DNA from 3 places in the Arthrobacter sp. StoSoilA2 genome. Region 1 is predicted to be linked to each of the others. Evidence: riboswitches for the same ligand, from Rfam matches in the RefSeq annotation. Region 1 holds a riboswitch; each other region holds the start of a gene.
The links. Region 1 has a riboswitch for thiamine pyrophosphate ahead of thiC (phosphomethylpyrimidine synthase ThiC). Riboswitches for the same ligand answer to the same signal wherever they lie in the genome.
Positions count from the first base shown of each region.

Region 2: it holds a riboswitch for thiamine pyrophosphate, as region 1 does, so the genes downstream of both, LDN82_RS19725 (ECF transporter S component) here and thiC (phosphomethylpyrimidine synthase ThiC) in region 1, are expected to answer to the same signal.
Region 3: it holds a riboswitch for thiamine pyrophosphate, as region 1 does, so the genes downstream of both, thiO (glycine oxidase ThiO) here and thiC (phosphomethylpyrimidine synthase ThiC) in region 1, are expected to answer to the same signal.

Region 1 covers NZ_AP024643.1:2,993,247-3,002,874, forward strand. Annotated here, with positions in the region: gene rimM (ribosome maturation factor RimM) at 1-114, opposite strand, end outside; gene LDN82_RS13610 (RNA-binding protein) at 246-488, opposite strand; gene rpsP (30S ribosomal protein S16) at 490-909, opposite strand; gene LDN82_RS13620 (hypothetical protein) at 1,098-1,550, opposite strand; gene LDN82_RS13625 (VOC family protein) at 1,658-2,530, opposite strand; gene LDN82_RS13630 (amidohydrolase family protein) at 2,608-3,690, opposite strand; TPP riboswitch at 3,787-3,894, shown strand; gene thiC (phosphomethylpyrimidine synthase ThiC) at 3,890-5,737, shown strand; gene LDN82_RS13640 (alpha/beta hydrolase) at 5,720-6,442, opposite strand; gene ffh (signal recognition particle protein) at 6,552-8,129, opposite strand; gene LDN82_RS13650 (glucose-6-phosphate dehydrogenase) at 8,301-9,628, shown strand, end outside.
Region 2 covers NZ_AP024643.1:4,318,434-4,328,061, reverse strand. Annotated here, with positions in the region: gene LDN82_RS19755 (Na+/H+ antiporter subunit D) at 1-47, shown strand, start outside; gene LDN82_RS19750 (Na+/H+ antiporter subunit E) at 44-610, shown strand; gene LDN82_RS19745 (monovalent cation/H+ antiporter complex subunit F) at 607-885, shown strand; gene mnhG (monovalent cation/H(+) antiporter subunit G) at 875-1,255, shown strand; gene LDN82_RS19735 (DUF4235 domain-containing protein) at 1,252-1,512, opposite strand; gene LDN82_RS19730 (NUDIX hydrolase) at 1,549-2,226, opposite strand; TPP riboswitch at 2,432-2,568, shown strand; gene LDN82_RS19725 (ECF transporter S component) at 2,648-3,268, shown strand; gene LDN82_RS19720 (ABC transporter ATP-binding protein) at 3,268-4,866, shown strand; gene LDN82_RS19715 (energy-coupling factor transporter transmembrane component T) at 4,863-5,657, shown strand; gene LDN82_RS19710 (GNAT family N-acetyltransferase) at 5,654-6,247, opposite strand; gene LDN82_RS19705 (penicillin acylase family protein) at 6,362-8,494, opposite strand; gene LDN82_RS19700 (UDP-N-acetylglucosamine 1-carboxyvinyltransferase) at 8,698-9,628, shown strand, end outside.
Region 3 covers NZ_AP024643.1:3,344,850-3,354,477, forward strand. Annotated here, with positions in the region: gene LDN82_RS15125 (SDR family NAD(P)-dependent oxidoreductase) at 1-131, opposite strand, end outside; gene moeB (molybdopterin-synthase adenylyltransferase MoeB) at 172-1,371, opposite strand; gene LDN82_RS15135 (TetR/AcrR family transcriptional regulator) at 1,378-2,112, shown strand; gene LDN82_RS15140 (DUF3107 domain-containing protein) at 2,163-2,387, shown strand; gene LDN82_RS15145 (hypothetical protein) at 2,423-2,725, shown strand; gene LDN82_RS15150 (4a-hydroxytetrahydrobiopterin dehydratase) at 2,791-3,174, opposite strand; gene LDN82_RS15155 (thiazole synthase) at 3,189-3,986, opposite strand; gene thiS (sulfur carrier protein ThiS) at 3,990-4,226, opposite strand; gene thiO (glycine oxidase ThiO) at 4,223-5,479, opposite strand; TPP riboswitch at 5,472-5,589, opposite strand; gene thiE (thiamine phosphate synthase) at 5,617-6,300, shown strand; gene LDN82_RS15175 (ferritin-like fold-containing protein) at 6,345-7,013, opposite strand; gene LDN82_RS15180 (RNB domain-containing ribonuclease) at 7,055-8,539, shown strand; gene LDN82_RS15185 (DEAD/DEAH box helicase) at 8,826-9,628, shown strand, end outside.

The DNA of each region.
Region 1 (9,628 bases):
GACGAATTCGGTTCCAGCGACGAAGCGCTCGGAGGGGGCGTCGGTGAGCACTTGCACCGTCACCTCGCCGCGTATGCCATGGGGTTTGCCGATCCGGGCCACCTGGAGCTGCATGGGTTCCTCTGAATTCTCGTTGTGCCCGCGCTGCCGGGCAGCAGCGGAAGTGAAATGATCGATAAAGCAATCCGGCCCCTCCACCATATTCGGTGAAGGGGCCGGATCTAAGACAAGTATTGCTGAGCGCGTTACCGGCGACGATCGGTGTCGACGACGTCGACCCTGACCTGCTCGCCACCTGCCAGGGCTGCAACCACAGTGCGCAATGCGCGTGCGGTACGTCCCTGACGGCCGATCACCCGTCCGAGGTCCTCCTGGTGAACACGCACCTCAAGGGATTCCCCGCGGCGGTTGTTCCTGGCACTGACCTTGACATCCTCAGGGCTGTCAACGATCCCACGGACCAAGTGCTCGAGCGCTTCTGCCAGCAATTTACTCAGCCTCGGTGGTCTCTGCTTCAGCCTCGGCCGGAGCTTCAGCTTCGTCCTTCTTGGCCTTCTTGGTGATGGCTTCCGGAATGATGACGGAACCCTTCTCCGGGGCTACGAAGGCTTCCTTCGGAGCTTTGGTCTTCAGGGTGCCTTCCTGGCCCGGCAGGCCCTTGAACTTCTGCCAGTCACCGGTGATCTTAAGGATCGCGGCAACCTGCTCGGTCGGCTGGGCGCCAACGGAAAGCCAGTACTGGGCGCGCTCGGAAGCGACTTCGATGTACGACGGCTCTTCGGTGGGGTGGTACTTGCCGATTTCTTCAATGGCACGGCCATCGCGCTTGGCGCGGGCATCCATGACGACAATGCGGTAGTACGGTGCGCGCATCTTACCGAAGCGCTTAAGGCGAATCTTTACGGCCACTTTTGTGGTCACTCCTGTTTCTGAAACGGGGTTGAACCCGACGTTCTGCACCCGTGGGGCGGGCCATACTTGGGGGTTCGAAAGGACAAGATTTGGGCACGGAGAGAGGGGCCGTGCCAATCAAGTACCTGACCATTGTGCCAGATGCGGGAAGTAATTACGACTTTCGCCACTCCCGGCCCCAACGGTCAGACAGACCAGACGTAGAGCCCTGACCGCTCCGCTTTTTCCACGTCAGTAGCCAAGGAGGCCAACTGCTGCACGTACCGACGCGATTCGTCCGCGCCAAAAGGCATGTCTTCCTGCGCTGCCCAGGCCGCAGCGACGTCGTCAAGAACGTTCCCGTCGCCTTCGCTTTCGTACGTCAGCAGCTCGGCAAGCGCCCTCACCATCGCCTCTGGAACACCAAGGAGTGCGTCGCTGGTGACGTCCACCAACGCCAGTTCGTAGTCTGCGCCGGCAGCATGAACGGCTTTGCCGGCAAGGTCACCCAGTTGCTCGACCTCAAAGTCGGTGATGCCATCAATCCTGACGGCGGGACCGGTAACGTCGGCGCCCCGGTCCAGGGCAGCCGCCCTCTTGAGGGCTTCATCGTGGGTGGCTACAAAAATTTCGGCAAAGCCCATGGAGAGTGCTCTCATTCGTTCGTGCTGACGGGGCGGCGGCAAGGGCCCGGGGGGCGAATACCGTCAAGACCCAGCCTAGTGCAGTCCCGGCCCATGCCCTCGAAAAGGCAGTGGGAGGTTGCTTAGCGAACTGCCACGCTCAGATTGTTGCGCCAGGGGTCTTCGAACTGCAACTCCAGGCCCGTATGGTGGTTCGCCACGGACGCAACTTTCAGCCGGTCAGCCAGTGCGGCGACATCCTCGGCAGATGGAACCTCGATCAGGACTTCGCCCAGGCCCAGCGTATCCCTGCGGGGCCCGGCCCCCCGGCTGTTCCATACGTTCATCGCCATATGGTGGTGGTAGCCGCCCGCAGAAACAAACAACGCCTGCCCATGCCAGCCCGCAGTCCTCTCAAAACCCAGCGTGTCCACATAAAAATCCTGGGCGGTCTGCACGTCACCTACCTGAAGGTGCACGTGCCCGACGCCGGCAGCGGCTTCCCGCTGGCCAGTCACGGCAGCCTCGCTCAAGTGCTGCTGGAGGAAACGCTGCGGCGGCAAGGCAACATTGTCCATCACCACATTCTTGCCATCCCACTGCCAGACATCGCGCGGCTTGTCGTAGTAGAGCTCGATGCCGTTGCCTTCCGGATCGGTGAAGTAGAACGCTTCACTCACCAAATGGTCGGCGCTGCCCACAAAGGCGCGCGGTTCGTACTGTGCCGCCGTGGCGATGGTGGCTGCCAGGGAAGGCTGGTCCTGGAACAGGATGGCGGTATGGAAAAGCCCCGCTTCCCCACGGCCTGGAATCTGCAGGCCGGCCGCGGGAGCGAGGTGGACTACAGGCTTGCCCAGTCGTCCCAGGTACAGCCCGCCATCCTGCTCGGCCACGATCTCCAAGCCCAAGGCCCGCTGATAGTAGTCACTCATGACCTTCATATCGCCGACCTTGAGCATGACCGTGCCCATGGTGAGTTCGGCAGGAAGGAGATCCTGGTTGGATGTCGTCGTCATGTGAAGCTCCCGGTTCATAGGTGGCCGCCCTTCGGCACGTTCTACCTATCTAAATTACTTGAAGCTTCAATTTATTCCTAGTAGACCACTTCCCCGCGAAGGACTACATGGTTCAGGCTTGCCACAGTTGCGAGGTTCTCCCTGGGATCATCCCGGCACAGCACGACGTCGGCACTTGTCCCTTCGCTGATGGCCTCGGCTCCCAGCCACTCCCGTGCGCCCCACGTGGCGGCGTCCAGTACGGCAGTGGCTGGCAGGCCGGCGTCGTAAAGTTCCTGCATTTCATCAGCGATCCTGCCGTGCTTGATCACACTCCCTGCGTCCGTTCCCGCGTAGATGCGAACACCGGCTTCAAAGGCCTCGAGCACCCGTTCACGTCGTCGCTCCCAGAGCCGGGTCATGTGCTCGGCGTAGACCGGAAACTTAGGTGCGGCCTGGACTGCGATATCCGGAAAAGTCGCGATGTTTACCAACGTAGGAACAATCGGGACAGACTGCTCCACCAGGCGGGGAATGTGCCGGGGCAAAAGGCCGGTGGCGTGCTCAATGCAGTCAATCCCGGCGTCGAGCATGTCATCAATAGTGTCTTCAGCGAAGCAGTGGGCCGTCACCCTGGCCCCTTCGTCGTGGGCGGCAGCAATCGCATCCCGCACCACGTTCCGAGGGAAGGAAACCGCGAGGTCGCCGGCACCGCGATCGATCCAGTCGCCCACGAGTTTCACCCAACCGTCCCCATCCCGGGCTTCCTTGCGGACTGTTTCCACGAGTTCGCCGGGCTCCACTTCGTGACCCAATCCACGCAGGTAACGCCGGCTCCGGGCGATGTGGCGCCCGGCACGAAGCAGCCGTGGGAGATCCTCCCGCCGCTGAACCCAGCGTGTATCGCTTGGCGAGCCGGCGTCACGGATCATCAACGTGCCGGCTTTCAGGTCGGCTTGGGCCTGGGCAAGGGTTGTCTGCTCATCAACTGCCCCGCCGACGCCAAGTCCAATGTGGCAATGGGCGTCCACAAACCCAGGGAGGACCCATCCCTCCAGTATGGAATCGGGTGCGGCAACGGGACGTTCGAACGTCAGGTTGCCATCAACGGACCACAGCCCGTGCCGTTGGTCGTCTCCTGCAACAAGCACAGGACCGGTGAATTCGATGATGTTGGCCATGGCAAAAGCCTAATCTGCCCTGCATGACACAGGTTTACCAACGGGTCTGCGTTTGGATCATGACTGGGCCCCGGATCGGAGCTGTGGTAGCTTCGTCTACGACCACACGGGGGCCCCTGCAGGGGCTGAGATCGGACTGAAGCAGTCTGCGACCGTTGAACCTGTCCGGGTAATGCCGGCGAAGGAAGTGAGTAATCCTTTGAGCACCACCGAAACACAGCACAGCCCTGCCGAAAACCAGGCCAACACCAGCGAAAAGGCGGCTGAAACCGTCACGCAGTCGCTGAAGTCCCATTCGCTGGCCTGGCTGGAAGACCCCGCCAACGGCATTCGCGTCCCCGTCACGGAAATCGCGCTTGAACCGTCCCCAAACGGTGAGGCAAACGCTCCGCTGCAGGTGTACCGGACCGCGGGGCCCGGCAGTGATCCCGTAGTGGGCCTGGAGCCCTTCCGGGCCGCATGGATTGAGGGCCGGGGCGACACGGAAGCCTACTCCGGCCGCGAACGGAACCTGCTCGACGACGGCAAGTCGGCCGTCCGCCGAGGCGCAGCGTCAGCTGAGTGGAAGGGCGCGCAGCCGGTGCCCCGCCGCGCCGTCGAAGGCAAGACCGTCACCCAGATGCACTACGCCAGGAAGGGCATCATCACGCCTGAAATGCAGTTCGTGGCGTTGCGTGAGAACTGCGAAGTTGAACTCGTCAGGAGTGAAGTCGCCGCAGGCCGGGCCATCATTCCCAACAACATCAACCACCCGGAATCCGAGCCGATGATCATCGGCAAGGCATTCCTGGTCAAGATCAATGCCAACATCGGCAACTCCGCCGTCACGAGCTCCATTGCCGAAGAGGTAGACAAGCTGCAGTGGGCCACCCAATGGGGTGCCGACACCGTTATGGACCTGTCCACCGGCGATGACATCCACACCACGCGTGAGTGGATCATCCGCAACTCCCCCGTGCCCATAGGAACTGTCCCGATCTACCAGGCCCTGGAAAAGGTCAACGGCGAGGCCAATAAACTCACGTGGGAGATCTTCCGCGACACCGTGATCGAGCAGTGCGAGCAGGGTGTGGACTACATGACCATCCACGCCGGCGTGCTGCTTCGGTACGTGCCGCTGACAGCCAACCGCGTCACCGGCATCGTGTCCCGCGGCGGTTCGATCATGGCGGGTTGGTGCCTGGCGCACCACCAGGAAAACTTCCTCTACACGCACTTCGATGAGCTGTGCGAAATCTTCGCCAAGTACGATGTCGCCTTCTCCCTCGGTGACGGGCTGCGCCCGGGCGCCACGGCAGATGCCAATGACGCCGCCCAGTTCGCCGAGTTGGACACGCTCGCCGAACTGACCCAGCGGGCATGGGAATTTGATGTCCAGGTAATGGTTGAAGGACCCGGGCATATTCCCTTCCACTTGGTCCGCGAGAATGTGGAGCGCCAACAGGAACTCTGCAAAGGTGCCCCCTTCTATACGTTGGGACCGCTGGTCACGGACGTTGCTCCCGGCTATGACCACATCACCTCGGCAATCGGTGCCACAGAAATCGCCCGCTACGGCACCGCCATGCTCTGCTACGTGACTCCCAAGGAGCACCTGGGGCTGCCAAACAAGGACGATGTGAAGACCGGTGTGATCACGTACAAGATCGCAGCGCACGCGGCGGACCTCGCCAAGGGACACCCCGGCGCAAACGAACGCGACGATGCTCTCTCCAAGGCCAGGTTCGAGTTCCGTTGGCGGGACCAGTTCGCACTGTCCCTGGACCCTGTCACCGCCGAGGCATTCCACGACGAAACACTGCCAGCGGAACCGGCGAAGACCGCACACTTCTGCTCGATGTGCGGACCCAAATTCTGCTCGATGCGTATCAGCCAGGACATCAGGGACGAGTTCGGTTCGGCCGACGCGCAGGCAGCTATTGCGGGGATATACGACGGCATGCGGGAAAAGAGCGAAGAATTCCTGGCTTCAGGTGGCAAGGTGTACCTGCCTGAGCTGCAGCTCCCCTCTACCCACGCGGCCGGAGCGTCAGGAAACCTTAACTGACCTCGTCCGGACAACCTCGGCCACAAATGAGCGAATAATCCGGTCGCCATCCACCGAGTCCTGGGGCCGGTGCCCTCCAGCTGCTACGCGGCGGAGGGCACCGGTGTCCTCCAGGTACCCGGCGATTTCTTCGTACAGGGGCTCCCACCCGCCCGTAAGGACGAGGGTAGGCACGCCGGGAACGATGTGCAGGGGCGCCTCCCAAGGAGGCGCCTGAAGCCGGAGGCGACGTGCGGAACGGCGGGCTTCGGGTGTGTCCAGCCCACTGGCTTCGGCCGAAAATGCACGCCTGAAGTACTCGCGTTCGTAGTCGGCATCCTGAACCTGGTTCCGCACGTCAAACAACGGCTCCATGAGCGAACGATGGAATGTGGTGGCCGGCAGCTCGGCGGTCAAGGATAAACAAGCCGGTTCAACCAGTGTCAGTGAGTGCACCAGGTCCGGGCGTTCAACTGCTGCGAGCATGGCAGAGATTGCACCTTGCTCATGCGCCACGACGTGCCCGCCCCCGGCGTCCTCCAGCGAAGCAACGACGATGCCGATATCCGCAGCGACGTCCGATTCCAGGGGTTCAGCGACGGGATCGAAGCCGTGCCGGCGGAGGAAAAGTGCGTCATATGACAGGGCCATGCCGTGCTGCCTGGGCCATGCCGAGGCGCCAAAGCTCCCCAGACCGTGGACGAAGACTACGCGCTGCTTGTGCATGGATTCACCCTAGTCCAGAGCCCTGACATCGCTGCCCAAAAACAGTTGGCGCCGTTATGTGCATTCATAACGGCGCCAACTGTCACAGTGTTGAGTCGGAGGTTCCGGGTTACTTGCCCAGGAACTTCTCGAAGCCCTTGGGGAGGTTCAGCGTGGACGGATCGAAGTCCGCAGCGCCCTGACCGAACGCCGCTCCTGTAGGAGCTGCCGAGGCCGCGTTGGCACGTTTGGCTTCGGCCTCCCGGAGTTCCTGGGCTGCCTTTGCCGGGTTGCCGGAGCGCGCCTTCTTCTTAGGAGCGTTCTTGGCACCCTTGCGGCCGCCACCGGGGCCACCCATTCCAGGCATGCCCGGCATACCGGGCATGCCGCCCTGGGCCATCTTCTTCATCATTTTCTGGGCCTGGGCGAAGCGCTCCAGGAGGCCGTTGACCTCGGAGACGTGCACACCTGAACCCTTTGCTATGCGGGCCCGGCGGGAGCCGTTGATGATTTTGGGAGCCACGCGCTCGTGCGGCGTCATGGACCTGACGATCGCCTCGACGCGATCGATTTCGCGTTCGTCGAAGTTCTCCAGTTGCTGGCGGATGTTTTGGGCACCCGGCATCATCATGAGCATCTTCTTCATGGAACCCATGTTGCGGATCTGCTGCATCTGGGCCAGGAAATCGTCCAGGGTGAAGTCTTCCTGGTCGGCGAACTTCTTCGCCATCCGGGCAGCTTCGTCCTTGTCCCAGGCCTTTTCAGCCTGTTCGATCAAGGTCAGGACGTCACCCATGTCCAGGATGCGCGACGCCATACGGTCCGGGTGGAAGAGCTCGAAGTCGTCCAGACCTTCACCGGTGGACGCGAACATGACCGGCTTACCCGTGACGGACGCAACCGAAAGTGCGGCACCACCGCGGGCATCGCCGTCGAGCTTGGACAGCACGATGCCGGTGAAGTTAACGCCGTTGTCGAACGCCATGGCCGTGTTGACGGCATCCTGGCCGATCATGGAGTCGATCACGAAGAGCACTTCGTTCGGGATGATCGCCTGGCGGATCCGGCGTGCCTGGTCCATCATCTCGGCGTCGACGCCAAGGCGTCCGGCGGTGTCAACGATCACGACGTCGTGCAGCTTCTGGCGTGCTTCCGCCACACCGGCGCTGGCAACCGCCACCGGGTCACCGGCCGGGTGCTCCAACTCCGAGGTGGCTCCGGGGTGAGGCGCAAAGACAGGAACGCCTGCCCGCTGGCCGACAACCTGGAGCTGCGTCACGGCGTTGGGCCGTTGGAGGTCGCAAGCTACGAGGATGGGGCTGTGGCCTTGGGCCTTCAGCCACTTGGCGAGCTTGCCGGCAAGGGTGGTCTTACCGGCACCCTGGAGGCCGGCAAGCATGATGATAGTGGGGCCGGTCTTGGCCATCCGGATACGCCGGGTTTCACCGCCGAGGATCTCAACGAGTTCCTCGTTGACAATCTTGACGATCTGCTGGCTCGGGTTCAGCGCACCCGACACCTCAGCACCCAGAGCCCGCTCGCGGATCCGCGAGGTAAATTCGCGGACCACCGAAACGGCAACATCCGCGTCCAACAGGGCGCGGCGGATCTCCCGGACGGTGGCATCGACATCAGCCTCGGAGAGGCGGCCCTTGCCACGGAGGTTCTTGAAGGTTGCTGTCAACCGGTCAGAGAGTGAATTGAACACGCGCCGTGCACTTCTTTCGATGGTCTGCGATTGGCGGCCAATGCGGCACGCCAGAGTCTTGACTTAATCCTGCCCCAACAAATTTGCCTCAACCCCAACAAATCTGCGCCAATCAGGGGACTCGACTATCTAGGGTACCAAGTCGCACCTGCAAGATGGCATGCTGGCACAGTGACCAGCAAAACAACTGTGAAAACGTTGCTCATCCTCGGCGCATCCGGGGACCTTACGGGAAGGCTGCTCCTCCCCGGACTTGCAGGGCTTATCGCCACGGGCAGGGCGCCAGGTTTGCGGCTGGTGGGCGCGGGGTCCGACCCCTGGTCGCCGGAACAATGGCAGGAGAGGGTCACTGGAGCATTTGCGGCTGCGTCAAAGGCAGCCGATGCGGGCGGGCGTAATGCCTTGGCAAACGTGGCCGAATCCACCGAGTACCACCAGTTGGACGTCACGGCCGACGGCCCGCTGGCAGACCTCCTGGCACGCTTGGAGGGACCCATCGCCATCTACTTCGCCCTGCCGCCCCACGTTAGCCAGAAGGCATGCGAGGTCCTGCGGCGCGGGCAATTGCCAGCCGGCACGCGCCTGGTGTTGGAAAAGCCCTTCGGCTCGGGCAGTGAATCTGCACGCGAACTCAACCAAACGCTGGCCACGCTGGTCCCGGAGGACCACATCCATCGCGTTGACCACTTCCTGGGCAAGGCCACAGTCCTGAACATCCTTGGCTTGCGCTTTGCCAACCGGTTCCTTGAGCCAGTGTGGAACCGCGACCACATCGAAAAGGTGGAAATCGTCTTCGACGAGGACCTGGCACTTGAAGGACGGGCCCGCTACTACGACGGCGCTGGTGCCTTGCGTGACATGATCCAAAGCCATTTGCTGCACATCATGGCGTTTATCGCGATCGATGCACCAGCCAGCATCGATGAACGTGATCTCCGTGATGCCGTGGCCACGGTCTTGAGGGCCAGCAGCGTCAAGGCCCCTTACCGCGAGTCAACCCGGCGGGCACGCTATGCGGCAGGAACCCTCGGCGAACGGACAGTGCCGGACTACACCGCCGAGGAAGGCGTTGATCCTGCCCGCAATACCGAAACGCTTGCCGAGGTGCGGGTGGACATCGATAACTGGCGTTGGAAGGGCGTTCCCTTCCTTTTGCGCTCCGGTAAAGCCATAGGGCGCCGGCGGAAGGAAGCGGTGATCACTTTCCGTCCCGTACCGCACCTGCCCACGGGGTTCTCCGGCGTGGACTCCCCCAACCAGCTGCGGATTGGATTCGGTCCGGATGTGCTCCAACTCGACGTCGATGTGAACGGCCCCGGGGACATCTTCACCTTGGACCGCGCCAGCCTCGTGACCGAGCTCAACGAGCCGGGCATGTTGCCATACGGCGAAGTCCTTGAGGGCATCGTCACCGGCGATCCCCTGCTTTCAGTCCGGGGCGACACCGCCGAGGATTGCTGGCGAATCATAGAGCCGGTCCTCCGGGCATGGGAGCGGGG
Region 2 (9,628 bases), 1.3 Mb from region 1:
ACTCCGCCCAGGTGCCAGCCGTGGGTCAGCCAGGGGCTGCCAAATGAGCCGAAAACCAATCTCCTTCCGCACTGAACTCCCGCTGCTGGTATGGCTGGTCATCGTCTGGGGCGCCTTGTGGCGGGATTTCAGCCCGGGCAACCTGCTGTTCGGTGCGCTCATCGCCGTGCTCGTGGCCAAGTTCTTCTACCTTCCGCCGGTGGAGCTCAGTGGCAGGTTCAATGTTCTTCGCGCCATTTCGTTCGCCCTGATATTCCTGGGCAAAGTGGTGGCAGCGAGCTTCCTGGTCCTCTACCTGGCCGTAGTTAAGGGGCCAAAGGTGCGTAGCGCCGTCGTCGCTGTTCCGTTGCGCAGCCATTCGGACCTCATTGTGACGGCAACCGGGCATGTTATTTCGCTGATCCCGGGCTCGCTGGTGGTGGAAGTGGACCGCTCGACGTCCACCCTGTACCTGCATGCACTCAATATTTATGAGGAAGCCGGAATCGCCAGGATCCGTCAGGAAGTCCAGAAGATCGAGGCCACATTGATCCGGATCATGGGAACGCGTGAGGAACTCGACGCTCTCCAGGATGAAGCAACCCCGGGCATGGAAGGGGCAGCCCTGTGAAAGAACTCGTTCTGTTGGTGACTGCTGTCATCCTGAGCCTGGCTGCGGTGGGAGCGATCATCCGTATCGCCATTGGCCCCTCCTTGCTGGACCGCGTTTTGGCATCGGATGTCCTGCTGGCCATTCTTGGAGCCGCGCTGGCGATCGATATGGCGATGAACCGGCACCTGAACAACTTGGTGTTGCTCGTGGCTCTCGCCGTGATCGGCTTTGTAGGCTCCGTAACGTTTGCCCGGTTTGTCGCGGATCGGAGGGATCAGAGCAATGACTCCTGAACCTACTGGCGTGGATGCCGTAATCGACGCGGTGACGGCCGTGTTTCTTGTGGTGGGTGCCCTGATGTCGCTTGGCGCAGCAATTGGCCTCCTGCGGTTCCCCGACCTCATGAGCCGCATGCACGCGGCAACGAAGCCGCAAGTCCTGGGTCTTTTCCTGATGCTTGCAGCCATGGGTCTGCAAATGCGCACATGGTGGGTTTGGCCGGTTCTCGTGGTGGCCTGGATATTCCAACTGCTGACCGCACCGGTCTCCGCACACATGGTGGGCCGCTCCGCTTACCGAACCAAGCATGGGCACCGCGAACTGCTCACAAAGGATGAGCTTGAAGCGGTTGTCCAAAGGGCAGCCGGCGACGATTCTACCTAGACGATGTCGTGGGTCTTTGCGAAGCGGGCGATGGCACGCTGGGTGCCACGGCTCGCGAAAACCTGGATGAGCGTACTGACGAAGGCCGAAATCAGCGCGAAGGACAAGGCTGAGCGGAGGCTCGTTTCCATATCGTCGTGGCCCGTGGGCGGCTTGTTGCCGGTGGCCTTTTCCCAGCCCTTGTTGACCAACTTGGTGCCGACGAATCCGGCTGCAAGGCTTACTCCGGCACCCAGCAGCTTGAAAAAGAGGTTCATGCCCCCAGCCTAGCCTCACATGCAGGCGGGTTGGGACTAGCGGCGGTTTTCGCGTTCCTTGAGGAAAGCTGCCATGGAACCGCGTGGTGCCAGGACAGGAACAACATCGTGATCGGCTTCCCAGACGGCATCCACGGTTCCGAGACCGGAAATTTCCTTGAGCAGGTAATACGTGGGCGGCATCAGCTGCAATTTACCGGCCGCCTCGGCCGCCAGGATCCCGTCCACCGGCATCCAGAGTGATTGCCACGCTTCAGTGGTTTGGTGCTGGGGTGCTGCTTCCGGAGCAGGCTTGGCTACATAGAAGTACGTGTCGAAGCGCTTGGGCATGTCCGTGGGCGTGACCCAGTTTGCCCAGGGGCGAAGGTCTGAGGCGTCAAGGCGAAGTCCGGCCTCCTCCCAAACTTCCCGCAGGGCAGCGGTGAGCACCATGCCTGACTTTGCCGGGGCCTGTACAGGATCGACGGCGATGGAACTCAGATGCCAGTCTGCAGCGTGCTGTTCCAGCAGCCGGACAGGGTAATCCCATCCATCCTGGTCAGCGGCATCAACCCGGCCGCCCGGAAAGACCACCATGCCGGCGGCGAAGTCCATGGTGGCAACCCTGTGCTGGACGAAGGCCTCAAGCCCGCCCGGTGCGTCACGGAGCAGGATGACGCTCGCGGCAAGGCGGGGTTGGGGAACTGGCATGTCCGTAATGGGAAGGTCCGTCATGAATTACCCCTTTGCCGCGTCGATTCCTGCTGGATCATTGTCTCAGGTCCTGTTGTGGGGCCCGGTGTGCGTGCTCAGACCGGAGAATGGGGCGCAGAGCCGGCCCCGCAACGCAGGAGAAAGGGGAGCCAACCGCTTTGTGACTAGCCCAAGGAGCCCACGAACACCCACAGGTGTAAACTGAACCACGCCCATAAGGGCAGATTAATAACGACAGGGGAGCGCCGCCGTCGGACCTTGCAGAGATGCAGGTGACGCGAGGGCGCTGAGAGTGCGGACAGCCGCAGACCCTCGAACCTGATCCGGTTAGTACCGGCGCAAGGGAGTCGAGCTTCTCAGAGTGTCCGGATCCGGGCGGCGCAGGCCGGCCGGGGGTTTCCGGGGAGCACTTTCCCCTCCTGTACCTCAGGAGGCAGAAAAAATGACCACGGCAAGCGTGAAGAAGACCAGTTATAACTGGCGTGTTGTAGACATCGTGGTGGCAGCTTTGATTGCCATCGCCGGCGGCGTGATCTTCTGGGCCTGGTCCCAGGGCGCCGCAATCGTATCCATCCCCATGAACGCCACGTATCCGCCGCTCACCGGTTTGATCGCCGGTGGCTGGATGATCCCGGCCGTCCTGGGCATGCTCATCATCCGCAAGCCGGGCGCAGCCCTGTTCTGCGAAGCCGTCGCCGCCACCGGCGAACTCATCATGGGTTCCCAGTACGGCACCACCGTCCTCATCTCCGGCGTCCTCCAGGGACTGGGTGCGGAACTCGTCTTCGCTGCGTTCCGGTACAAGAAGTTCGACCTCTCCGCTGCACTCCTCGCAGGTGCCGGCTCGGGCCTCTTCTGCGGTCTCAACGATTCCTTCCTGCCTTGGGGCTGGAACATCGCCTACGAAGCAATCGACAAGCTGGCTTACATCGCCTTCACCACGCTCTCCGGTGCGATCATCGCGGGCGCGCTGTCCTGGGTTGCCACCCGCGGGCTGGCCAAGACCGGTGTACTGAGCTCCTTCGCGTCGCGGAAGGCTGCTTCGGAGCCCGTCTTCAACTAATGCCTGCCACGCAAAGCAGCGGCCAGGTACGGCCTGCCGCCATCACCGCCCAAGGGTGGGGATGGCGGCATGCCGGACGTTCCACACCCGCCATCCAGGACCTCGATCTCCGGATCGAGCCCGGTGAGCGCGTGCTCTTGCTGGGTCCATCGGGCGCAGGGAAATCGACACTGCTCCACGCCCTCGCCGGTGTGCTGGGTGATGAGGAGGACGATTCCGACGAGACCGGCTCGCTGCTGATCGACGGCGTTGCTCCCCGCGAACAGCGCGGCCGCGCAGGTCTGATGCAGCAGGATCCGGAAACCCAGGTAGTGCTCTCCCGGGTGGGTGACGATGTCGCGTTTGGCGCCGAAAACCTGGCCGTTCCCCGGGAAGAAATTTGGGCGCGCGTCCATGAAGCGCTCGACGACGTCGGGTTGCGCACCGCTGCAGGCGGCGGCTTGGCACTGGAGCACCCGACGGCGGCCCTCTCCGGCGGGCAGAAGCAGCGCCTTGCGTTGGCTGGCATCCTGGCGATGCGGCCCGGGCTGATCCTCCTGGACGAACCTACGGCCAACCTGGATCCGGTGGGCGTGCTCGAGGTTCGGGACGCCGTACAGCGCTGCCTGGACAAGACCGGCGCCACTTTGGTTGTCGTTGAACACCGTGTGTCCGTGTGGAAGGACCTGGTGGACAGGATCGTGGTCCTCCAGCCACCCTCGGCCGGGGGCGGTGTGCTCCTGGACGGCCCCCCGGATCAGGTGCTCACAGAGGCCCGCACCATGTTGATGGCAGCGGGAGTGTGGGTGCCCGGGTACGTTCCGACGACCCGCGCCCGCAGGAGCACAAGTCAGGAGTTGGGCGGCCATGAATCCACGCACCAGCTCCTCCTCGTCGCACAGGACCTGGCTGTTTCCCGTGGGAAGTCCCGCCGCCGCCGTTTCAAGACCATCCCGCCCGTCCCCGTGCAATCGGATATCAGTGCACAAGTACGGGCTGGCCAGGCACTGACCATCACGGGTCCGAACGGTGCAGGCAAATCTACTTTTGCGCTCACATTGGCCGGCCTTCTGGCGCCGGTTGACGGCAAGGTGAGTGCCGCCGTCGAGCTTTCCGAGGGAGCTGGAATCGACCCGTTCAAGTGGAAGGCGGATCAGCTGATTTCCCGCATTGGCACCGTGTTCCAGGAACCGGAGCACCAGTTTGTGACGGGCAAGGTTCTGGACGAGCTGATGTTCGGACCAAAGCATCTGGGCCACGGCGAAGAACGCGTGGATGAATTGCTGGAGCGTTTGCGGCTCACGCATTTGGTGGACGCGAATCCTTACACGTTGTCCGGCGGCGAGAAGCGCAGGTTGTCCGTGGCCACGGTCCTTGCGGCCCACCCTAAGGTGCTGGTGCTGGACGAGCCCACGTTCGGCCAGGACGCCAACACCTGGGCCGAACTGGCATCCTTCCTCTCTGAACTGCTCGATGCTGGAACAGCCGTTGTGTCCGTGACGCACGACGAAGAATTCAGCGCGGTCCTGGGCGGCACCGAGCTCCGGCTGGATCCAGCTACGCCGCAAGTTCCGGACCCGCACAGCGAAGCAGCCCGCCAGGAAGCCGGTGCTGCATGAGGGACGCCCTGAACCTGCGCGGCAACCACGCCCTCCTTACGCGCGCCAACCCCTTGGTTAAGTTTGTGTCCGTGTTCCTCATTTCGCTGGTGCTGGCATTGTCGATCGACTGGGTGTCCGCTTCAACGGCCCTCGTCGCCGAGCTGGCCCTGTTCCCGTTGGCTGGCCTCACGCTGGGGCTTCTATGGCAGCGGGCCTGGCCGCTCATCATCGCTGCAGCGATAGGTGGCTGGAGCACCGCAATCGTGGCGGCTGACAGCGGGGCCGTACTGCTCGACGTCGGACTCTGGTCCATCAGCGAAGGTTCCCTCCAGCTGGGGCTGGGTTTCATGCTGCGCGGCTTGGCGATTGCGCTGCCAGCGATCCTGCTGATGACCTGCACCGACCCCACCGACCTGGCCGACGCGCTGGCACAAAAGGCAAGACTGCCACACCGCTTTGTCCTTGGCTCGCTGGCCGCGATGCGCCTGGTGGGATTGATGGCTGAGGAATGGCAGACCATCGGCATGGCCAGGCGGGCCCGCGGAGTGGGTTCGCAGGGCAGTCCGCTGCAACGGCTCAAGGCAACGCTTGGACAGAGCTTCGGGCTGCTGGTCCAGGCAGTGCGTCGGGCTTCCCGGCTGGCCATCACCATGGAGGCGCGTGGTTTCGGTGGCGGGCAGAGAACGTGGGCCCGGGAATCCACTTACTCCCTCCTGGATGTCTGGGTCCTCCTGGGCGGCCTCGTCATCGCTGCCGCTGCTGTACTGGCGGCCGTCGGCGCTGGAACGTGGAGTTTCGTCTGGCGTTAGCTCTTCCGTTGGATCTTCTCGAACCTTGCCCGGGTGAGGAACCCCAACTGGGCTTCCTTTTCAGCCAGCTGGATGACGGGGCCAAGCTCGAAACACGTGGTCTCGAGGCGGCGAACTGCCTTTGCGTTGCGGGCGTCCGGCTCAACAATGATCCGGTCCTTGCCGGGCAGGGAAAACATGTATCGGATGAGGGACGTGACGAGACGTGGTGTGAAGTTGGGAATCGGACGCCTTGCAGGCGCCAGCAGCAAATGCATTCCGATGTCCTCCTCCCGCGCCGGGTATGCCTCGCCTACCGGATCGTGTAACGGTTCATAAGTCTGGAAGAGCGCCAGCGGCTCGCCATCGACCACCACCAAAAAGGCATGGTGAGTGTCCAAGGAATCAAGGAACCCGTAAATCTCCAGGACGTCCTCGCGCGAATGCTCCAGCATGCCCCAGAACCTGGCACGAGGCTGGCTGACCCAACCATGAATGAGGTCAAGGTCTTCGGCGGGAACCAAAGGGACGATCCGCAGTACGCCCCATCCGTGGAGTTCTTCGGTGTAGATCGTGGTCCGGACAGCGAAGTCCCGGGTGCTTGTGGTCATGATTTCCTTTGGGCTGGGCTGGGCTGGGCTGGGCTGGGGTGGGCTGGGCTGGGCTGGGGTGGGCTGGGCTGGGGAGGGCTTGCTGGGCTTGGTTCGTGCGTATTAGGGGGCGTCTTAGGGGTGGTCGTGACTGAGCTCGCTCCAGTCCGTGACCACAGGGATCATCTTTCCTGAGGCCCAGAGCGGCATCTGGTCTGTAAAATGTGGGTGCTCCGGCCGTCCGGCAGCGCCGAATGGCACAATCCAACGGCTGTTGCTGCGATCGGACAGGTCCCAGACATAGCGGGCCACGGGTCCGCGGAAACTGCGGTCGTCCACACCAGGGAGGCTTTCGGTGCAGAGTACGCATCCGGTATCTCCGCTTAGCTCTGCGGTTGGTGCGGAAGCGGCGAGGTCGCCTGGGAGAACGTGGACCGCCAGGAGCTTATGCCGATCGCCCCATACGGCACCGTCCAGCAAGGAGTCTTCCAAGGCTGCATCCTCGAGTGCGGCCGCGGCCTCCACAGCCATATCGATACCAAGCTGCGAGGCTCTAACCAACAGCGTTTCAAGGGCGAAACCGATGCGTGAAGCCACCGACAGCCAGGGTCCGAACAGAGGGGAGTACCCGGTAGGTTCAGCCAGAGCCGCCAGCGCGGGATGACGGGCTATGCGCTGAACCAAGGCGCCCCGCCATGACGCGAAAACGGCCGCAGTGTGGCTGCCGGCCGCCATTGTCCCGTCCCACTCGAGCAGCAGCGTTCGCAGTGCCTTGGCCTCCCTGGACATATCTGCCGGGTCGAGGTTGCCCAGCACCTCCCGGAACATGGGCCATGGACCGAGCAAGGAATCCATATGGATGGATTGCATGTGGTCCACGGTCAGTTCACCATGCACTTCCTCCAGAAGCTCCCGGATCCGCAGAGCCCTATGGGCGGGGGCGAACTCCATCGCTACGGCCTCGCCGCCGCCTGCAGCACGATCATTGGCGCTGACTGCAAGCCGTTGGACCTCTGTGCGCGGCAGGACAATGTAATCGCCGTCCCAGGCATGCCGTGCCGACAACGCCGGAGCAGGCAACCGACGGTTGGCCGGATTTCGTTGGGGAACCAATCCAGCCACGAAATGCCGTACCGCTCCGGCAGCATCAGCAGTCACGACGCTGTTGACCGGTTCCACCCACGAATCGAAGGCTGCTTCGACGTCGCCCACACTCCCGCTTCTCAGCAGCGGCAGGAGGGCTTCGAAACCGAGCCGCCCCTCAACCTGCGCCGGGAAACGCAAACTCAACGCGGCGCCGTCGGGCGTTTCCGAGATCACTGGACCGCGGGCGGTCTCGATGATCTCCACTGTCTCTGTGCCTACAGAGTCGCCATGACGGATGTGGATGGTTTCGCTACTTACGACGGCGGGTTCCCAGCCTCGCGGGCCGTGCGCCTCGACGCGCTCGCCACCCGCCTCCGGGGCGGGGACGCGGCGCAACTGCTCTTCGAAGAGGTCCTGGTAGTCGGCCATGGCGTTGGTGACGGCCCAGGCGGTCTTTCCGGTGTGGCCAAAATGCGGCAGCCCGGGGACGCCGGGAAACGCGAAGCCGACTGCGTCGAACTCCGGGCACGCAAGCCGAACCTGCTGGTACACACCGGGGAGTTCCATGAGGCGGTGTGGGTCGCCGGCGATCAGGGGGAGTCCGCTCGCGGTCATTGAGCCGTGGACCGCCCACGCGTTGCTGCCGGACCAGACCGGGGCTTCGATGCTGAACAAGCTGATGGCATCGTGGCCCAGCGTCCTGGCCACGTGGGCGCGGAAAAGTTTGTTGGGGAAGGTGGAGAACAGAATGTGATGCACCAGGAACACCCCTAGCGGCGTCCAAGGGTTCCACGGTTCGGGTGCGCTGCCGGAACCGTCAAATTCGGGCCCGCCGCGCAGATTGTTGGCCAGCGCGTGGTTGACGCCTGCAACATACTGGCCAACCCATCGTTGGGTTGCGGGATCCAGCCCGTTGAAACAATGGCGGGCAGTCTCGTTCAGCCGGGACTGGCGGGCAAAACGATCCCACACCACCGCATCGGGCCCTAAAACTTCAGCCATGCGGCCCTCCGAGCGCCAGCGCTCCAGCTCAATCTGCCATGATCGATCCGTTGCTGCGTTCATGCCCTGCAGGAAGGCGAGTTCATCCGCGGACCCGGCCCACAGATGGGGGATTCCCCAGTGATCGCGGTAAACCCCGGAGCCGTTTGGCGGGGCGGGGTTTTGCGTCGGGGGCGTCATTCTCTCAGACCGCTTTCAAGCTTAGGTTAGGCTTACTTAAGTTCAAGATAGGTTGCTTCGGCCCGGTTCTCAAATCGTGGGGCTTTCCATGAAGAAGCTGATTTTGAGGCGGAGTTATCGCACTATGCGGGTACCGTGTGATGTTTGCCGCTGAATCGGCAATTTGTTCAGCAGTTCTAGCTCACTTGTGATATTTCTTGAGTATGACGCAACCTACCGCCGAGAATGTAGGCCTCCTGCTCCGCGACGCGCGAAGCGAAAAGGGCTGGACGCAGGGGCAGTTGGCTTCCGAGCTGGGAACCAGCCAGAGCGCTATCGCCCGGATGGAGCAGGGCAAACAGAATCTCAGCCTCAGAATGATCGAGCGGCTGGAGGCCATCTTCGGCCGTTCCATCGTCAAAGTAGGCAAGCCGCAGATGACTCACCTCCGGGTGGAGGGCGGCCACACGCTGTCCGGCGAAGTGGATGTCAACAGCAGCAAGAATGCCGGCGTGGCTCTGCTTTGTGCAAGCCTGATCAACCGCGGCACCACCACGCTGCGTCGCTTGGCCCGCATTGAGGAAGTCAACCGGATCGTTGAGGTGCTGACGTCCATCGGCGTCGAATGCACCTGGCTCAACGGCAGCGACCTCCGTATCCGCAGGCCCGAAGTGCTTGACCTTGAGTCGATGGATGTGGAAGCAGCCCGGCGCACACGCAGCGTCATTATGCTGCTCGGCCCCCTCCTGGACGAGACCGCCGAGTACCTGCTTCCCTATGCCGGTGGATGCGACCTCGGCACGCGCACCGTTGAACCGCACATGCAGGCATTGCGCCAGTTCGGGCTGACGGTGGGGGCAAAGTCCGGCTTCTACTCCGTGGTGGCACCCCCTGCCGATGGGCACGACCGTTCCTTCGTCCTCTCCGAACGTGGCGACACCGTCACCGAGAACGCGATCATGGCTGCCGCGCACCGCGAGGGCACCACCGTGATCCGCAACGCGAGCCCTAATTACATGGTCCAGGATCTTTGCTTCTACCTGCAGGGCTTGGGCGTGACCATCGAGGGCGTCGGCACCACGACTTTGAAGATCACGGGCCGGTCAGCCATAGACGTGGAGATCGAATACTTCCCGTCCGAGGATCCCATCGAAG
Region 3 (9,628 bases), 350 kb from region 1:
GAGTAACCACCGGTGACAATTGCCGCCTTACCCGTCAGGTCAAGGCCTTCTACCACTTCCATGGCGGTTGAGCCGTGCCCAAAACCGGAGCCGATGGGGCGTTGGGGCGTTGCTGTGGATTCTTCGCTCATGCTTGAGCTTTGCACAGATCAGGACCGATGCAGGCAACGACTAGTAGACAGGCTTTTCGGGCTCGACGTCGCGGACCCAGGCGAGGATACCGCCGTCGAGATGGCTGACGCGCTTGTAGCCTGCCTTCTGCGCGGCCTCCAGGACCGCAGCAGAGCGCGTCCCGGCCTTGCAGTGGAACACGATGTCCTTGTCCTGCGGCAAGTCCACCCAGGCCTCGCCTGAAAGAATCCTGCCCTGCGGGATAAGGACCGATCCATCGATGTTCACGATGCTGTGCTCGCCGGACTCGCGGACATCCACCAGTTCAAAGTCGCGTTCACCCGCCTCCCGCTCGGCCAACATCCGCGCGAGGTCTTTGGCAGTGACCGTGTGCTCCTGGTCAGTGGCCGCAGCCGGAGTCACCCCACAGAATGCCTCATAATCCACGAGTTCAGTGATGGGCTCCGCTTCAGGATCCTTGGAGACCTTGATTTCGCGCCAGCTGCCGCCAAGCGCATCGAACAGCGCCACCCGGCCAAGCAAGGAACGGCCGACGCCGGTAATCAGCTTGACTGCCTCAGTCACCATGAGGGATCCAACGGCAGCACACAACATACCGAAGACTCCGCCCTCACCGCATGAAGGCACTGAGCCGGCAGGCGGGGCTTCAGGGTAGAGGTCGCGATAGGTGGGGCCGTGCTCGGCCCAGAAGACGCTGACTTGCCCGTCGAAGCGGAAGATGGAGCCCCAGACGTACGGCTTGCCGAGAATCGCGGCGGCGTCGTTGACCAGGTAACGGGTGGCAAAGTTGTCCGCACCGTCCAGGATGAGATCGTAATCCGCGAACAGCTCCAGGGCATTCGAGGAGTCAAGGCGGACGTTGTGGAGGACAACATCCACCAAAGGGTTGAGCTCCGCAATGGCCTTCCGCGCAGATTCGATTTTGGGCGTGCCCACATCGCTGACGCCGTGGATGACCTGCCGCTGCAAATTGCTGAGGTCTACGTCGTCGTCGTCGACGATTCCCAGGGTTCCAACGCCCGCCGCGGCGAGGTACAGCAATGCCGGAGATCCCAGCCCGCCGGCACCTATGACAAGAACTTTCGCATTCTTAAGCCTGCGTTGGCCCAGAGCGCCGATTTCCGGAATGATGAGATGCCGGGAGTACCGTTCCACCTCGGCCGACGTTAGTTCGGCGGCCGGTTCAACGAGGGGCGGCAGGACGGCGGGCGCGGGGCGGGCAGCAAGAATTGAGGCCATACCCCAATGTATGCCTGCCGATGCCGCCCGGTCATATTACCCACCGGTACAGTGGTCATAACTGCAAAGGAAAGGCGGCAGACTGTGGCTGACGGCACACGGGCAAACGATGGAGCACCAGCGAAGCAAGAACGGACTGGTTCGACGCGTTCAGCAAGGTTGCCCCGGGACGAGCGCCGCGCGCAGTTGCTGAACGCCGCCTTGGAAGTTTTCGTATCCAACGGCTTCCACGGTGCGGCCATGGACGAAATTGCCGAGACAGCACATGTGAGCAAGCCGGTCCTGTATCAGCACTTCCCTTCCAAGCGCGAGCTGTACATGGCACTGCTGGACAGCCACCTGGCCGCCCTGACCGATTTGATGCTCAATGCCCTGAACTCCACCACGGATAACAAAGAGCGCGTGAAGGCAGTCATGCGGGCCTACTACAGGTTCATCGCCGACGACGACCAAGCCCACCGCCTGGTTTTCGAGTCTGACCTCATCAATGACCCCGATGTCAGCTCGCGCTTGGAAACGTTCAACAAAACGTTCGCCGACGCAGTGGCCCACGTCATCGCCGAGGACACCAAGTTGCCCCCTCTGGAGGCGCAGCTCCTTGGCCGCGGACTGGCAGGAATGGCGCAGGTCAGCGCCCGCTACTGGCTCGAAACCGATGGAAACCTCGACCTCGATGTAGCCAGTGATCTGATCTATCGTTTAGCTTGGCGCGGAATCAGTCGATTCCCCAAAGAGTCCTAAGCTACAAATAGAGGACTGACTTAAAACTTGATTGGCTTGGAGGCCTTGCTGTGGAAGTAAAGATCGGCATTCAGAATGTTGGCCGTGAAATTGTGCTCGAATCCGCACTCGATGCTGATGCTGTCGCCAAGATTGTCGGAGAGGCCATCTCCAAGGGATCGGATCTGCGGCTCACGGATGAGAAGGGCCGCCAGATCATCGTTCCCGGCAATGTGCTGGGCTACGTTGAAATTGGTGCCGAGGAAGTGCGCCGCGTCGGTTTCGGCGCACTCTAGCGGTTCCCGGTTACAGCTGCCGCTAAGGAGTCTCCATGCTTTCACTCGTTGTGGTGGTTCTTGCCACGATCGCTACAGGATTCATCGTGTGGGCAAATGACAAGCGACACGGCAAGTACGGGATCGCATTGCCGGCGGGCGTTTCGGCAACCGTCGGCGTGCTCAGCTGGATAGCTTTCATCATGGCAGGCTTTGGTTACCAGCCCGGCCTGACCTGGATCCCCTGGGTCCTCCCCATCGTGTTGGGGACGGTCATCGCGATTGCCGTTGTGGTCTTTCTGGGCCGCAAGCGCACCCAGCATGACACCGCCGCCCTCACCAAAGCCCTGAGGCTCTAGGCACTGTTCACTCAATAAACTTCGCTGGCCATCGCCCATGGGTGATGGCCAGCGAAGTTTAACGTTCAATCCCGTTCAAGCCCCTGGGTAGCGACGCGGCTGCTGGGTAGCGATCCGGCTGCTGGGTAGCGATCCGGCTGCGCCTTGGCACCGGACGCCGCTGCCGCCTCGCTCACGGCGGTCGCAGCGGCGATGTCGCGTTGGGTCACCTGGCCCCCGGCGTCATGGGAAACGTAACGCAGGAACACCTTGTTGTAACGCCAGTCAAGATCCGGATGGTGGTTCTGTTCCTCGGCAATCCGGCCAATGGCGGCGATGAGCGCCAAGGCGTCGGCCGCCGTTGAGGTTTTGAACACGGTCACGAGGCCGTCCTGGAGCTTCCAGTCCGGGAGGTCCTTGAGGGCGGCCTCCATGGCGACCTGGGTCAATTGCTCTTTCCTGTCAGCCACCACGGCTCCTTCATTCAGAGGAACTCTGCCCGGCCTTCCATGGCCGATGACGCGAGGGCGTGCTCCCGGCGCGGAATACGGCCAGCCTGCTTGGCCAGCCTACCGGCGATCACCGCGTGTTTGAAGGCTTCGCCCATCTGCACCGGATTCTGCGCACGGGTCACGGCTGTTGCCAGCAGGACAGCATCGCAGCCCAGCTCCATCGCAAGCGCGGCATCGGAGGCGGTCCCGATGCCGGCGTCGAGCACTACCGGTACGGAGGCCCGGGACACGATCAGTTCGATGTTGTGCGGGTTCAGGATGCCCAGCCCCGTTCCAATAGGCGAACCGAGGGGCATGACAGCTGTGGCGCCCAGGTTTTCCAGGCGCAGCGCCAGAACGGGATCGTCATTGGTGTAAGCGAAAACCTTGAAGCCGCGGTTCACCAGCTGTTCCGTGGCCTCAACGAGTTCCACCGCGTCCGGAAGAAGCGTGTGTTCATCGGCAATGACTTCCAATTTCACCCAGTCCGTCTCCAGGGCCTCCCGGGCGAGCTCCGCGGTCATCACGGCGTCCTTGGCAGTAAAACAGCCAGCCGTGTTCGGCAGGACCCGGATGTTGTGGTCCACCAGGAGCTGGAACAATGAACCTGTCTCGGCCGGTGAGTATCGGCGCATCGCAACAGTGGTCAATTCCGTTCCTGAAGCCAGGAGGGCTGCTCCCAACCCGTCCAGGCTCGGCGCACCACCGGTACCCATGATCAGGCGGGAGCCGAATTCGACGCCGTCGATCACCAAAGCGTCAGTGCTCACGTCAGTTTTTGCTGCGGTCATTTTTCAGCCTCCCTGGACTGCGGTTACGAGTTCGAGTTCGTCTCCATCGGCGAGCGCAGTCGCTGCCCATTGGCTGCGCGGCACAACCTCCGAATTACGTGCGACGGCGACACCCAGCTTGCCGCCGTCGGCTGCCTGTCCCCGGTGGTCCAGCGCGCGGCCTGTGATGGCACTGACGAGTGTGCTCACGGACGCGTCGTCCGCCACGGCGTGTTCGGAGCCGTTGAGTTTGATGTTCATGGTGTGTCCTTGATTGCTGGTTGGAGGAGGTGATCCTGAGTTGCCGTAAATCGATCAGGCCGGAAAATGGACCATCGGGGGTCGGCTGGGCCGCTGATCAGTCCGCCTACGATTTTGGCGGCCACAGGCGTCAAGAGAACGCCGTGGCGGAAGAACCCGGTGGCGATCACGAGACCGTCGATGGTGCCCCCGGGCCCGGTAACTCGTCCAAGTAGGGGTGCGTTGTCCGGTGTGCCTGGCCGTGCACGGGCTGTCGCTTCCAACAGTTCCAGCTCCGCCACGGCAGGAACCAACACTTGGGCGTCACGCAGGAGTTGATAGACGCCCCCGGCGGACACTGCGTTGCTGGACGCAGACAACCCGTCCTCCCGCTGGGTGGCTCCAATCACCACCGTTCCGTCGTCGCGGGGGACGATGTAGACCGGCACCCCGCGGACCATGCCCCGGATGGTGGATGTGAGCAGCGGCTGGAGGTGTTGGGGAACGCGCAGCCTGAGAATGTCGCCGTAAACGGGCCGCAGGGGCAGGTTGAGACCCTCGGGGAGACCGCCGATCCTGGCTGCATCCAGCCCGCAGGCGAGCACAGTCTCTGAGGCCCAAACAACGCGCCCGGCGCCCGAATCGAGCTGGACCCCGCAGACGCGTTCCCCGTCCCAGAGCAAACGGGACGCTTGGAACGGCAGGGCGAAACCGTCCTCCGCTCCGGAAACCCAGGTTGCGTCACTTGGTCCGTGGGCTGATAACCCGTCCAGGAGGCATCGTGCAAGGCGCCGCGGATCCACTTGGTGATCGGCCGGTATGTCGAAGGCACAGGAAATCCCGGGGCTGAGCAAAGGCTCGCGCTCGCGCGCTTCACGCAAAGACAGTGGCTCCACGCGCAGCCCCGCGGCCTGCTGGACCGTGCGGAGGTCTGCCAGCGCACGGCGGTCGGCGGCGTCCGCACCAACGGCGATTGTCGACGTCGTGCGGTATCCGGCGGCTGATTCGCTGCCGTGGACGCTCCGGACGAAAGCCGGCCACAGTTGGGAGGATTCCAGCATGAGTTCCAGGAGGTCTTCCTCCTGGTAGTGGAGTTCACTGACCGGAGCCAGCATTCCGGCGGCAGCGAACGTCGCACCCGCTGCGGGAGTGGGATCAATGAGGACCACAGAGCGGCCCTGACGGCGGGCTTCGTGGGCGATGCCAAGGCCGATGACGCCACCACCAATGACTGCCACGTCTGCCTGCAAGGGGATTTGGCGGGATTCTGCCATATGTTTCCTTCCCTACGCCGGTATTAGCCGGATCAGGTCAAGCGGTCGGCGCTGAAGCCCTCTCAGCCGGACGGTCATATGACGCTGTCACGGCTCCCGCAGTACGTGCCCAGTTTAGAGGAACTACTCTGGTTTCCATGACCCAGCATGATGTCCACACCACTGCCCGCCTTTACTTGTGCACTGATGCCCGCAAACGCCAGGGCGATTTCGAAGACTTCGTCGACGCCGCGTTTGAGGGCGGCGTCGACATCATCCAGCTTCGCGACAAGACGCTCGAGGCCGCCGAGGAGCTTGAGGTCCTGGAGGTCCTGCACAACGTTGCCCAGCGGCACGGAAGGCTGTGGGCCGTCAACGACCGCGCCGATGTTGCCAGTATTTCCGGGGCTCCGGTGTTCCATATCGGCCAAAAAGACATCCCGTTACGCGCTGCACGGCACCTCCTCCACGACCGCACGGTCATCGGCCTGTCCACCCATACCCCGGACCAGGTTGACGCCGCGATAGCTGCCTCCCCCGGCAGGAGCGGACTGGATTATTTCTGTGTTGGCCCGGTGTGGGCAACGCCCACAAAGCCAGGCCGTGAAGCAGTTGGGCTGGACCTGGTCACATATGCCGCGGAAGCCGTAAAGCGCGCGGATGAGGAGACCGTAGGCGGCGTCCTCCTCCCCTGGTTCGCCATCGGCGGCATAGACCTCACCAATGTTGAACAGGTGGTTGCAGCCGGAGCCAGCCGGATCGTGGTGGTACGTGCCATCACTGAGGCGGAGGACCCGACGGCGGCGGCCAAGACCTTGCTGGAAGCGCTCGACGCCGGATAACCACCCCGGCGCCTTGGCTGCTGCGGAGGATATTCGAAAGTGTCCTAAGCCGTGAGCCCCAGCCCGGACATGCGTCGCCCATGCCGCTCCGCCAGCTCAGCGGTGAGGGCCTTGACTGCATTGCGTGCATCCCCGCCGCCCTTGAGCAGCGGTCCCAGCTGGGGATGTTCCATGCCTACGCGTTGTGCTTGCGTCAGGGCTTCACCGACCAGGCGGCGGCCCCACAAAGCCAGGCGCGACGCCAGGCGGGGGTCATCAGACAGGGCCCTTCGCAGGAGGATGCGTAAAACTTCCGTGGCTTGGTCGGCGGAGGCCACCTTCTGGACAAAGAGTTGCGTCCCGCCGTCAAGGAATGACGCGACCATGCGGTAGAAGTCCGATGACACGGTGTCGATCACATAGGCCTTCATGACGGATTCAAACCAGTCCGCTGGCTTTGTTCGCTCGTGGAAGTGGTCAAACGAGCGCTGGAACGGAAGCATGGCTTCTTCGGCATCGAGTCCCATCTCCGAGAGCCGGCTGCTGATCAAGGCGAAGTTTCCGTAAGCGCCGACGGCGATCTTTGCCAGCACTGCCCTGTCATGGAGGTTGGGAGCGTACCGGGAGTCGAAAGACAGCCGGCCAAACGCGGAGAGCTCGCCGTACGCCATGGCCCCCAGCAGCTCCGAAGAGAGTCGCTGGATGCGAGCATTATCGTCCAAGGAAGTGCTCATGGTCCAAGACTATCCAGCGATTTCGGGCTAACCTGATTTTCGTGTCACATCATCGGATTTCGCCCAACGTCGACGACTCGTCGGACCAGCTCGCGGCGGCATTTGCAGCCCTCCGGACCGAACTGGAGCTCCCGGGCGAGTATCCGGCCGAAGCCGTGGCGGAAGCCCGCAAAGCGGTAGAAAACCATACGCTGCCGGACCGTGACCTCAGGGACATTCCCTTTGTGACCATTGATCCCGCCACGTCCACCGACCTGGACCAAGCAGTGTTCATTGAACGTGCCGGCGACGGTTACAAAGTCCTCTACGCAATCGCGGACGTGCCATCCTTCGTTGCTCCCGGCGGGGCGCTCGATGCCGAAACCCGGCAACGGGGACAAACGTTTTACGCTCCTGACGGGAGGATCCCGCTGCACCCGGAGGTCATCAGCGAAAACGCCGGCAGCCTGCTGGCCGGTCAGGACTGCAGCGCCTTCGTGTGGGACTTCGAACTGGACCGCAATGCGGAGGTAACCGCCACGTCCGTGGCCCGTGGCACTGTCCGTAGCCGCACGAAGCTCAGTTACAAAGGTGCCCAGGAGCAGATCGATGCCGGCACAGCCCCGGAGGTCCTTGAGCTCCTCAAAGAGGTTGGCCTGAAGCGGGTGGAGCTGGAACGACTCCGCGGTGGCGCCAACCTGAACATGCCGGAGCAGGAAATCGTCCAGGCGACAGGTGGCGGAGGCTACAGGATTGTGGCCGCGCCGTCCTTGCCTGTGGAGGACTGGAATGCGCAGATATCCCTCATGACCGGGATGGCGGCCGCCCAACTGATGCTTGACGGAAAAGTGGGCATCCTGCGCACCATGCCGGCACCGGATGAGCGGTCACTGCTCCATTTCAAACGCCAGACAAAGGCCCTCGGGAAACCCTGGGACGGCGAGATCACCTACGGTGAGTACCTTCGGACACTTGACGCTTCGGATCCCAAACAACTTGCGATCCTGCACTCGGCAGGCACACTCTTCCGCGGCGCTGGATACACGCCTTTCGATGGCGAACTTCCCCCCAACATCATCCAGTCAGCCATCGGCGCACCCTATGCCCACACCACTGCCCCTTTGCGTCGCCTCATCGACCGCTTTGTCCTGGTGATCTGCGAGGCCCTCAGCAACGGCCACCAGATCCCCGCCTGGGCGCGGGAAGCACTTCCATCCCTGCCTGAGATCATGGCCTCATCCGACCAACTGGCCGGCCGGCTTGAGCGTCTGGCCATGGACACAGTGGAAGCTGCACTCGTGGCCAACCACATCGGCGAGGAGTTCGACGCGGTCGTCATCTCCGGTTCCAAGCCGTCCAATGGCACGATCAATGGCAATGGAAGGGCAAACGGAAACGGCAATGGGCCGTTCGGCATCATCCAGATAGCCGAACCCGCGGTGACAGCCCGATGTGACGGCGAAATGGAATCAGGCACCAAGGTCCGGGTGCAACTCCTGAAGGCCGATATCGCCAGCCGCGAGATCCGCTTTACGCTGCTCCCCTAAGTCCCCGCAGGACCCGAACTGCCGCCGATCCGGGCTTTAGCGCTCCCAGAGGATAGACTGACCCTGTAGTAATGGATGCCCGGTCGTTGATTCAGTTAATTTTTGAACTCAACAAGCCCGCCCCTACGCGATCTTGAGATGTGCCCGCTGGTCACCAGTGCCAGTACTTAGATAGCCCGCGATCGGCTTCCACTGGATTAGCTTGCGCGCCGGTTCGTGCTCCGGTACGGCTCCGCCACCCGTTGAGCATGCAGCGCCAATGCCCAAATGAATAAGGAAACTCCCTGTGAGTGAATTGCACACCCATGAAGTCCTGACGGACGCCACCGGCACCGAATCCATCGAGCCCGAGGAAACGATCATCTCTGATGAGACGCCCCACGAGATCGAAGAGAAATCGTTCGCTGACTACAACGTCCGCGCCGACATCGTCGAATCCCTCGCCGATGCCGGTATCACCCATCCCTTCCCCATCCAGGCCATGACGCTGCCCGTAGCCCTTAGCGGCCACGACATCATCGGCCAGGCCAAGACCGGTACAGGCAAGACCCTCGGTTTCGGTATTCCGGCACTGCAGCGCGTGGAAGGCCGCGATGACCCCGGCTACGCCAAGCTGGCCGTCCCCGGTGCCCCGCAGGCCCTGGTCATCGTTCCTACCCGTGAGCTTGCCGTCCAGGTAGCCAACGATCTCCAGACGGCATCCCGCAAGCGCAACGCCCGCATCGCCACGATCTACGGTGGCCGTGCGTATGAGCCGCAGATTGACGCCCTTCAGAAGGGCGTCGAGGTAGTGGTTGGCACCCCGGGCCGTTTGATCGACCTCTACAAGCAGAAGCACCTCAGCCTGAAGAACGTCAAAATGGTGATTCTGGACGAGGCCGACGAAATGCTGGACCTCGGCTTCCTGCCTGACGTGGAAACACTGATCGCCGGCACGCCGGCCGTTCGCCAGACCCTGCTCTTCTCCGCCACCATGCCCGGCCCGGTCATCGCGATGGCCCGCCGCTACATGACGCAGCCCACCCACATCCGCGCGGCCGACCCGAACGACGAAGGCCTCACCAAGCGCGACATCCGCCAGCTCATCTA